DNA from 3 places in the Acidovorax sp. ST3 genome. Region 2 is predicted to be linked to each of the others. Evidence: predicted binding sites of a transcription regulator. Region 2 holds the regulator's gene; each other region holds the start of a gene.
What was found. Region 2 encodes FliA, which starts transcription of late flagellar genes. Its sites were predicted from a motif close to CTAAAGTTTNNNNNNNNNNNGCCGNTA; they were not measured.

Region 1 (3,219 bases), on a different contig from region 2:
CAAACCGGGCCTCCCGGGTCGCATCACGTTTGGCGGATGTGACCCAGTGCAGCATCACCTTGCGGTAGCTGGGCGGTGTGGATTCCTGAAAGTACCGCCACGCGGCTTTGTTGCGCTGGAACGCACGCTGCAGCGCCACCGGCAGCTCGGCCACCCCCGCCTGCTCGTGCGAGTAGATGGCCGACTTGTCGGCCTTGCGGTGCGCGAAAGCGGCCAGCCCCGCAGCCGTCATGCGGCCTGCCGCCTGCAACTGCTCCACCTTGGCGATGTTGACCGCACTCCAGATCGACGACGGCTTGCGCGGCGTGAAGCGAATCGAATACGTGTGCTCGTCAATGCGCCGCCGGATGCCATCGATCCAGCCAAAGCACAGGGCTTCGTCCACGGACTCCGACCAGCCCATGCTGGGGCGGCCCGAGCCCACTTTGTGAAAACCCACCAGCAACTCCGGCGCGCTGGCCGCATGGCGCTCCAGCCACTGGCGAAATGCCTGGGGGGTGGCGAAGAACGTGGGGGTGGTCTGGGAGGCCATGGTGTTGCGAACGTCCTTCCTGAGTGCTGCCGGGCGGGCTCTTGCTGCTGTGCCGGTGGGTCGGCTAGGCCACCACGATGTCTTGGGCCAGCTCGGCGCAGGGTCCCAGGGGCAACACGCACAGTGTCACGCCGTCGAGCGTGAGCACCAACCCCAGTTGCCCGCCCACCTGAACCACCCCACCCACCGTGGCCGGTGCGCGCGAGGCACGCGGTGGTACGGGTTGCACGGAGCGCTGCGTCGCCATCGCACTCACGGGCGGCTGGCGCAGCAGGGCCCACAGGGCCTGCGGGTCCCGTAGTTGCAAAGACTGCAGATAAAGGCGCAGCACCGCCGGGTCGCCGTCACTGGGTTCACCGCGTTCATCACCGTGGCGGGCCTGCGCTTCGGCTTGCCGCAGGCGCTGCAATGCGCGGCGCAATTGCTGACGGCTGGCCGCTTCCGTCCGGCCGGTGGCCTGTGCCAGCTCGGCATGGCTGGCATCGAACACCGCATGCAGCAGCACTGCGGCGCCCTCCATGGGCGTGACGCACGCCGCCAGCCGCCGCAATGCGAGCATGGCTTGCTGCGCCAGCGCGGCATCGGCCTCTGCCGAGGGCGCGACCGAACCGGCAACAGCGCCATGCGCAGTCTGCGTGGCTTCGGTCAGCCATTGGGCCATCCACTGGCGCCGCCGCAGGCGGTCGATGGCCAGGTTGCGCACCACCGTCAACAGCCACGCCTGGGCCGCATTGAGCGCCGGGGCCTGGGCCTCCAGCGCACGCACGTAGGCGTCCTGCACGGCGTCCTCGGCCTCGGCAGGACCCAGCAGGCGCGTAGCGGCGCGCAGCAGGGTACTGCGGTTGGCGTTCACCAGCGCCATCAGGTGTTCATCGTTCTGCATCGGGGCATGGTGCCACAGGCTGCGGCAAGCCGTACATCGGCAGACCCTGGTTCGGCATGGGGTGGCGGCGCTCAGTTCAAGAGCCCGCTTTGCGAAGGGACCGTCAACTTTCCCTGCGTCTTGCCGATAACCAGGGATGCAAGTTGCCAGCACCACCTCCGTCAAACCTTCTTCCTCCAGCGGCAGCAGCGACATCGCCAAGCTGCAAAAGCAGCTGCGCGAGCTGACGGAGGAACTCAAGGGCGTAGTCAGTTCCGACATGGACGCCAAGGCCAAACAAGAGAAGGCCAAACTGCTGCAGGCGCAGATCCAGATGGTGCAAGCCCAGATTACGGCGATACAGCGCGCGCAACAGCAAGAGCAACAACTGTCCCAGGTGGCGAAGGCCGAAGAGGCGGCGGCCAATGCCGCGCAGCAAAAGAAGACCCAGGCGGCAAAGACTCCATCTGCTGGGCTGGGCAACAACGTCGATACCTACGCCTGAGCAGTAGGGCTTGGTGAGGAGGCTGCCAACCTGCAGCACACCGCCCCCGGCATGCGTCCGGCGCCGCATGGGCCTGCGGCGTCCGCGACAAGCTCCACCCGCTATTGCATGGACAATCTCGGCATGTCTGGCGCACCCACTACTTCACACCCTTCTTCCGCCCACCCCGTGCTGATCGCCGGGGGTGGCATTGGTGGCATGGCCACCGCCCTCACCCTGCACCAGATCGGCGTGCCCTGCATCGTCTTTGAAACGGTGCCGGAACTGCAGCCGCTGGGCGTGGGCATCAACCTGCAGCCCAACGCCGTGCGCGAACTGCACGACCTGGGGTTTGGCAACGACGTGCTGGACACCATTGGCCTGCAGGCACGCGAATGGGCGCTGGTGGGCCGCAACGGGAACGAGGTGTATGCCGAGCCGCGCGGCCTGGAGGCGGGCTACCACTGGCCGCAGTATTCGGTGCACCGGGGTCAGCTGCAGATGATGCTGTACCACGCTGTCAAAGCCCGCCTGGGCGACAACGCCGTGCAGCTGGGGCAACGTGTGGTGGGCTACCGGCAGGATGCGAATGGCGTCACCGCCATCGTCGAAACACGCGACGGCGAGAAGCGTGAAGTGGCGGGCTCGCTGCTGATTGCGGCCGACGGCCTGCACTCGGCCGTGCGGGCGCAAATGCACCCCACGCAGCCCCCCATCCAGTGGGGCGGCGCCATCATGTGGCGGGGTACCACGCCGGGGGTGCCGGTGCGCACGGGCGCGTCGTTTGTGGGCGTGGGCTCGCTGCGGCACCGCGTGGTGTTCTACCCCATCACGCCACCCGACCCGACCACAGGGCTGGCCACCATCAACTGGATCGCCGAGATCACGGTGGACAACCAGGGCGGCTGGCAGCACGGCGACTGGAACCGGCGCGTGGCGCTGGAGGAGTTCATCCACCACTTCGACGGCTGGAACTACAGCTGGCTGGACGTGCCCGCCATGCTGCGCGGTGCCAAGGACATTTTTGAATACCCCATGATCGACCGAGACCCGGTGCCCACCTGGGTGGACGGCCGCGTGGCGCTGCTGGGCGATGCGGCGCATGTGATGTACCCCGTGGGCTCCAACGGGGCCAGCCAGGCCATTGTGGATGCACGCGTGCTGGGCGCCCAGCTGATTGCGCATGGCGTGGGCCCGCAGGCGCTGCGCGCCTACGACGACAAGCTGTGCAAGGACATCTCTGCGCTGGTGCTGCGCAACCGGGGCTCTGGCCCCTTTGGCCTGCTGGGGCTGGTGGACGAGCGCTGCGGTGGGGTGTTCGACCACATCGACGACGTGCTG
Region 2 (3,219 bases):
CGCCACCAGATGGTGCTGCGCGGCGTGACCAACGGCCAGCGCGTGCCCGAGGACTGGGAGCGTGCCAACGCCCACCAGCTCATCAGCGCCTCCATGCGGTCGCCGGCGAAGTCGGCTTTCGACCCCAAGGCCACGGACCTGAACTTCTTTTTCTCGCACTCTCCTGACACCGTGACGGAGGGGGGGCTGGTCGATGCTTGATCTGGGTTTTCACCAGGCGGCCAGCCTGCACAGCCTCACCCCGCAGGCAGAGCTGCGGCTGCTGGCAGTCGCCAGCCAGGGCAACACGGCGAGCGGCCTGGAAACGCTATGGCAGATCTGCGCCAGCCTGCAGCGGCTGGGCTATCCGGTGGTGGTGCTCGACGGCACGGCGCAGGAGTCCGACGACAGCCCCGGGCTGCTGCACCTGCTGCAACATGCCACGTGGAATGACGGCGCCAGCCTGAACCTGGGCGCCACCGCATCCTCGCTCGCCGTGATTCCAGCGGCCAAGGGGCTGCAGCACCTGAGCCGCAAGGCCAGCGACAGCACACGCTCGCCCATGGAGAGCTTGCTGCCCTGCTTCAGGACTTACGGCCTCATGGTGATTCACGCACCAGCCTCCACCCTGGGGCCCCTGCTCACCCACACGGCTACGGTGCCGCTGGTGGTCATGGGCAGTGGCGCAGCGGGCGTGATGACCAGTTACAAGAGCCTCAAGCAGATTGCGCTACACACTGGCTTGCCCTGCATGGTGGCCGCTTTGCTGCACGGCAACACCGCCGCCGAACGCCGCAAGGCCCAGTCCCAGCTGATGACCTTGCAGGCATGTGCCGAGCGCCATCTGGGCGGCCCGATACGAACCACCACTATTGCCACGCAGAACCCCCAGGAGCTTCAGCGCCTGGCCTTGCAACTGCTGGAAAATGCGGGCACTATGAACGGAGCGCTGGCTGCGCTGACACCCAGCAACTTGACAGGCATGCCTGCGCATTTTGTCCGGAGCCACTGACCAGAGCCTGTGATGCACCTCTACGTACGCACGTTGACCCGCACTGCCCCCAACGGTCTGGCCAGTCGCCAGCCCCGCGAGGCGGATGAAGTTCGGGCGATGGCACCCCCAAGCGGCTCCAGAACAAGATCGCATACCCGCCCTACCAGTGCATAACACCCTCTCTATGTACACCGCCAAAGGCCAGCTTGATCGCGATGCCATGATCCGCCAGCATGTACCGCTGGTACGGAGGATTGCGCACCACATGATCGCCAAGCTGCCTCCCAATGTCGAACTGGATGACTTGATCCAGGTCGGCATGATGGGGCTGGCCGAAGCTCTGTCGCGCTATGAGGTCGCGCAGGGCGTGCAGTTTGAAACCTTCGCCACCCAGCGCATCCGGGGCGCCATGCTCGACGAGTTGCGCGAGGGTGACTGGATGAGCCGCAGCTCGCGCAAGAGCCAGAAAGACATCGAGCACGCCGTGCACCGGCTGGAACAAAAGCTGGGCCGCAGCCCGCTGGAGTCTGAAATAGCCGGCGAAATGGGCATGAGCCTGGCGGACTACCAGAACCTGCTGGGCAAGGTACGAGGCACCCAGCTGGTGTACCTGGAAGACATGACACATGGCAACGACGACGAGGACGGGTTTCTGGACCGTCACGTTGCCGACAGCGCGGCCGACCCGGTGGAGTTGCTGCGCGATCAGCGGCTCAAGACGTCACTGGTCAACGCCATCAAGACCCTGCCGGAACGGGAACAGCACATCATGGGCATGTACTACGAACATGACATGAACCTCAAGGAAATTGCAGCCGTGCTGGGTGTGACCGAGTCTCGGGTGTGCCAGTTGCACAGCCAGTCGATTGCCCGCCTGCGTGCCAAGATGCGCTCACACTGAGCCCGCGCGTCGGGCCACGAGCCGGGCAACACAAGGCATTGCGGGGCCAACAGTTTGGATGGCTGCGCGGGCGGGCACCTCTTGCGCCCCGGCCCGACCCTCCCTCAGAAAAGTCTTTGGTGCTCAGCCCGCAGAGCGGTAAATGCGCGCCACTCCTGGCGCAGCTCCCCGCGCGCCCAGGCCGTCCCCGTAGGTAGAAGCTGCATTGGACGGAGGCAACAAGCCTGCGGCCTGGCGGTCGGTGACGGCGGCCAACCGGGCCAGGCTGTCACGGTGCAAAGTCAGCATGGTGCGGATGGCATCCGCACGCTTCTGCAGCGAAGCCGGTAGCGGCATGCCACGCGCGGCGGCTTGTTCGAGCGCACGCGAGAAATCGGCCGCCGCATCGCGCAAGGCCGTACTGTGTTTTTCCAGAGAGAGGGGATCTGCCGCGAGAAGTGCGGCGGAGACTTGTTCGATCCGCTGTTCAACAGCTGAGAGAGATTCTTCCAGAGTCATGGCGCATTGTGCGATGAATTGCGCCCTCTAACAAAACGCAGATCAGCCCCGGGAGCGGGACAGGATCTCCTGGGCGTTGGACAGCAGTTTGTCGGCAATGGCTTCCGCGTCGACCGAAAACTCGCCCTTCTCGATAGCAGCGCGCACGGCCTTGACCTTGCCCGCATCAAAATCGGCCGTGCTGCGGGTGGCGGGGCTGAGAGCGCGGGCTGCGGTGGACACCGTGACGGGCACACCGGCGGATGACGCAACCAGTGCGTCTTTCGTGGCTCCTTCCGCAGCGCTGGCGGGAGCCTTGGCTTGCTTGGCAAGCCCCGTCGGCGGCAACCCGCCCGGCAGTTCCGGTGTTTGACCTATCTTCATCGCTCTCTCCACCACCCCGTTGGATGTGGGGCATCAGTAGCAATGTTTTCGACCCATTTGGCCCGGACTTTAGCCATTTATTACCGGGGCGTCATCACAGAGTGACGTCCACCGTCCCAGAATCGTTCACAGTTCCGCTCACGATACGCCCATTCTCCATGCGTACGCGCACAGTCTGTCCGGCCGAGCCCGCCGTCAACGCCTGTCCCGCCGAGCTGACCGCGTAGCCGGGCCCCTGGGCCACCACCTTGACCTGCGCACCCGCCTTGAACAGCAGCGGGGCCCGCACCATGGCCTGGCGCACCGCCTGACCCGCCACGAGCTGGCGAGCGGCGGTCTGACCCACCCAGAGATCGGGGTTGGCCAGAACGGGGGAGGCATCGGCCGCCCAATCCACCTCGGCCTCGGTGGCGTCGTTGGCAGTCAATACTGCGCCCGGAGCCACATTGTTCGTCAGCACCCAGGCCGGCCCAAACGCTTTGAT
Region 3 (3,219 bases), on a different contig from region 2:
TGACCACCTTGCAATGCCAGGTGCCCTATGCCCTGGAGGGCTTGCTGCGCCGAGAAATCGAGGCGGCAGGCGCCGAACTGGTGGACGTTCAGCATGGCACCCTGGTCACCTTGCAACTGCGCCTGCCCCAAACACAAGCGGCGCCCTTTGTGCAACGCGTCAACGACCATGGGCAAGGCCGCGTGGGCTGGTCGGATGTCGAGGCCTGACCCCGGGCTACGCCTTCATACAAAGGGTTGGGAAGCGCCCCCCCACAGCGCCCTCGTAAAACGGCGTGCATGCCTACAGCGGTGGGGCCGTTCACGCTACACACTCCGGCTTTTCCGACTCCGAAAGAGCCCCATGCCCCAACCGCTCGACACCATCATCATCGGCGCCGGCACGGCGGGCCTGGCCGCCTTGCGCGAAGTGCGCAAGCGCACCGACCGCTACCTCATCGTGAACGAAGGCCCCTGGGGCACCACCTGCGCGCGCGTGGGCTGCATGCCGTCCAAAGCGCTGATCGAGGCAGCCAACGCCTTCCACCGCCGCCACACCTTTGAAGAATTCGGTCTGCGCGGCGCGAGTGGTCTGACCGCTGACCTGCCTGCCGTGCTGCAGCGCGTGCGCGCACTGCGAGATGACTTCGTGGCAGGAGCCACCCAGGCCACCAACGGGCTGGGCAGCGCCCAGAGGTCAGGGCGTGCAACGCTGCTGGGGCCACGTGCGGTGGACATCGACGGCACGGCTTACGCCACACGCAGCATCATCATCGCCACGGGTTCACGCCCCCGCGTGCCCGATGAATGGCTGGCGTTTGGCGACCGCATGCTCACCACCGACACCTTGTTCGAGCAACCCAGTCTCGGCCCCCGCGTTGCAGTGATTGGCATGGGACCGATCGGGGTGGAGCTGTCGCAATCCCTTGCACGGCTGGGCTTGCAGGTGGCGGCGTTCACCACCGGTCGCACGCTGGCCGGCCTGAGCGATCCCACGCTCAATGCCGAGCTGGCCGCTCTGCTGAAACAAGACATGGTCCTGCACATGGGCGCCGAGGCGCAGTTGCGCGAGGTGCCCGGAGGCATCGAGGTGGCAAGTGGCGCCAACCGCGTGGTGGTGGACCAGGTCATCGCCGCGATGGGCCGGGTGCCCAACATCGAACACCTGGGCCTCGAGACGCTGGGCGTGCCGCTGGATGCGCGCGGCTTGCCCACCGTAGACCCGCAAACCCAACAGATTGGCGACCTGCCGGTGTTTTTGGCGGGCGACGCCAACACCCACACCCCGTTGCTGCACGAGTCGGCCGATGAAGGCCACATTGCAGGCCTGAACGCCCTGGCCCCAAGGCTCACGCGATTTCGGCGCCGCAGCTTGCTCTCCATCGTGTTCGCCGACCCCAACGTGGCGGTGGTGGGGCCGCGCGTGGCCGACATGAACCCGCACAGCACCATCACTGGCACCGCCAGCTACGCAAACCAGGGCCGCGCCCGCACCGCGCAGCGCAACCAGGGACGCCTGTGCGTTTATGCCGACCACGCGAGTGGTCGCCTGCTGGGTGCCGAGTTGTGCGCCCCCGATGGCGAGCACCTCGCCCACCTGCTGGCCCTGGCCGTGCAGCAGCAGCTGACCGTGCATGATCTTTTGGGCATGCCGTTCTACCACCCCACGCTGGAAGAAGGCCTGCGCACCGCCTTGCGCGACGCAGCCCGACAGTTGCCGAACGCCCGCACTTCCGACTTGGCCGCCTGCCCGGCCCTGGGGGTGCCTGCGCTGGACTAAGGCAACGCAGAACAGCGCAGCTTCACCGCCCCCTGCACATGTAACAACCCTCAAGCTCGCTTTTGTAGTGCCGATAAACCACCATTGCCTCAAGGAGTCACCATGGACGTCGCCCTGACCAACAGCATCGTCAACACCGCTACCAGCCTGGCCAGCGCCAAGACGTCCGACGCCCTGAACATGGTGGTGCTGAAAAAGGCGCTGGACATGCAGGCCGTGTCGGCCGCCACCATGATCGACGCCATGCAGCAGTCCATGCCCCAGCCTCAGCTGGCCACCAGCGGTACGCTGGGGACCAACGTCAACACGTTCGCCTGAGGGGCTGAGCCCCCCCTCTCTCTCGGCCCTGGCGGCTCAGCGCAAACGCGCGGGCGACAGCCCTTCCACCCCCACGCCCTCGCGCACCAACTCCCCGGCCAGCGGCTCGCCGCGCAGCAGCTGCCGCGCCAGCAACGAGGCGCCCGCCGCGCTCTGAATCCCATATCCGCCCTGCCCGGCCAGCCAGAAGAAGCCGGGCACATGGTTGTCCCAGCCAATCACCATGTCGCCATCCCGCACAAACGAGCGCAACCCGGCCCAGGTGTGCGATGGGCGGCGTATCTGGAACCGGGTCATTTCCTCGATGTGATAAATCCCGGTGGCCACGTCCAGCTCCTCGGGCACCACATCGTGCGGGTGCGTGGGGTCGGCATTGGCCGGTGAGCCCAGCAGTTGCCCTGCGTCGGGCTTGAAGTAGAAGCTTTCGTCAATGCCGATCACGGCGGGCCAATGGGTAGCGTCCATGCCCTCGGGCACCGGGAAGGTGAACGCCGTGCGGCGGCGTGGCTCCAGTCCGATCGGCGGCACACCCGCAAGGCCTGCCACTACATCGGCCCAGGCACCCGCAGCGTTGACGATGGTGGGGGCGGCAAACACCCGCCCGTCGGCCAGCGTCACCTGCCACACGTCGCCGTCACGGCGCACGGCCGTCACCTCGGCGTGGGTCAGCACCTGGCCGCCGCGCTGGCGCAGGCCGCGCAGGTAGCCCTGGTGCAGGGCGTTCACATCAATATCGGCCGCCTCGGGCTCGCTCATGCCGGCGGCCACGGCCTCGGGCTTCAGGCAGGGCAGCATCGCCAGCAGCTCGGCCTGCTCCACCCACTGCACATTGGGCGAGGTGGAGCGCGCTTCCTCGTAGGTCTGTTCCAGCAAGTCCAGCTGATCCGGCCCAGCCACATAGACCACGCCCCGGGGCGAGAGGATGGGGTCGGCGCCAAATTCAGGCGGCGGCGCATCGTAGAACGCGCGGCTGGCCCGGGTCAGCGCCTGAATATTGGGCGTGCCATAGGTCGCCATGTAGAGCGCGGCCGAGCGGCCGGTGGTGTGATAACCGGGCTGCGATTCACGCTCCAGCAGCAGCACGCTGGCGCCCTGCCCTGCGGCGCCGGGCTGTACCAGTTGCCAGGCCACGGAGGCCCCGGC

Region 1: the regulator FliA is predicted to act here: its motif matches at 1,518-1,544, upstream of DNK89_RS15805 (FlxA-like family protein).
Region 3: the regulator FliA is predicted to act here: its motif matches at 1,808-1,834, upstream of DNK89_RS01210 (YjfB family protein).

The regions. Positions count from the first base shown of each region.
Region 1 is NZ_QKVP01000004.1:683,860-687,078, reverse strand. Features, by position in the region: gene DNK89_RS15815 (YdeI family protein) at 1-532, opposite strand, end outside; gene DNK89_RS15810 (RNA polymerase sigma factor) at 597-1,415, opposite strand; gene DNK89_RS15805 (FlxA-like family protein) at 1,552-1,899, shown strand; gene DNK89_RS15800 (flavin-dependent oxidoreductase) at 2,023-3,219, shown strand, end outside.
Region 2 is NZ_QKVP01000007.1:222,212-225,430, reverse strand. Features, by position in the region: gene flhF (flagellar biosynthesis protein FlhF) at 1-201, shown strand, start outside; gene DNK89_RS22300 (hypothetical protein) at 194-991, shown strand; gene DNK89_RS22295 (RNA polymerase sigma factor FliA) at 1,158-1,874, shown strand; gene DNK89_RS22290 (hypothetical protein) at 1,998-2,372, opposite strand; gene flgM (flagellar biosynthesis anti-sigma factor FlgM) at 2,415-2,735, opposite strand; gene flgA (flagellar basal body P-ring formation chaperone FlgA) at 2,830-3,219, opposite strand, start outside.
Region 3 is NZ_QKVP01000001.1:265,510-268,728, reverse strand. Features, by position in the region: gene DNK89_RS01220 (YigZ family protein) at 1-209, shown strand, start outside; gene DNK89_RS01215 (dihydrolipoyl dehydrogenase) at 343-1,758, shown strand; gene DNK89_RS01210 (YjfB family protein) at 1,861-2,076, shown strand; gene DNK89_RS01205 (FAD-binding oxidoreductase) at 2,113-3,219, opposite strand, start outside.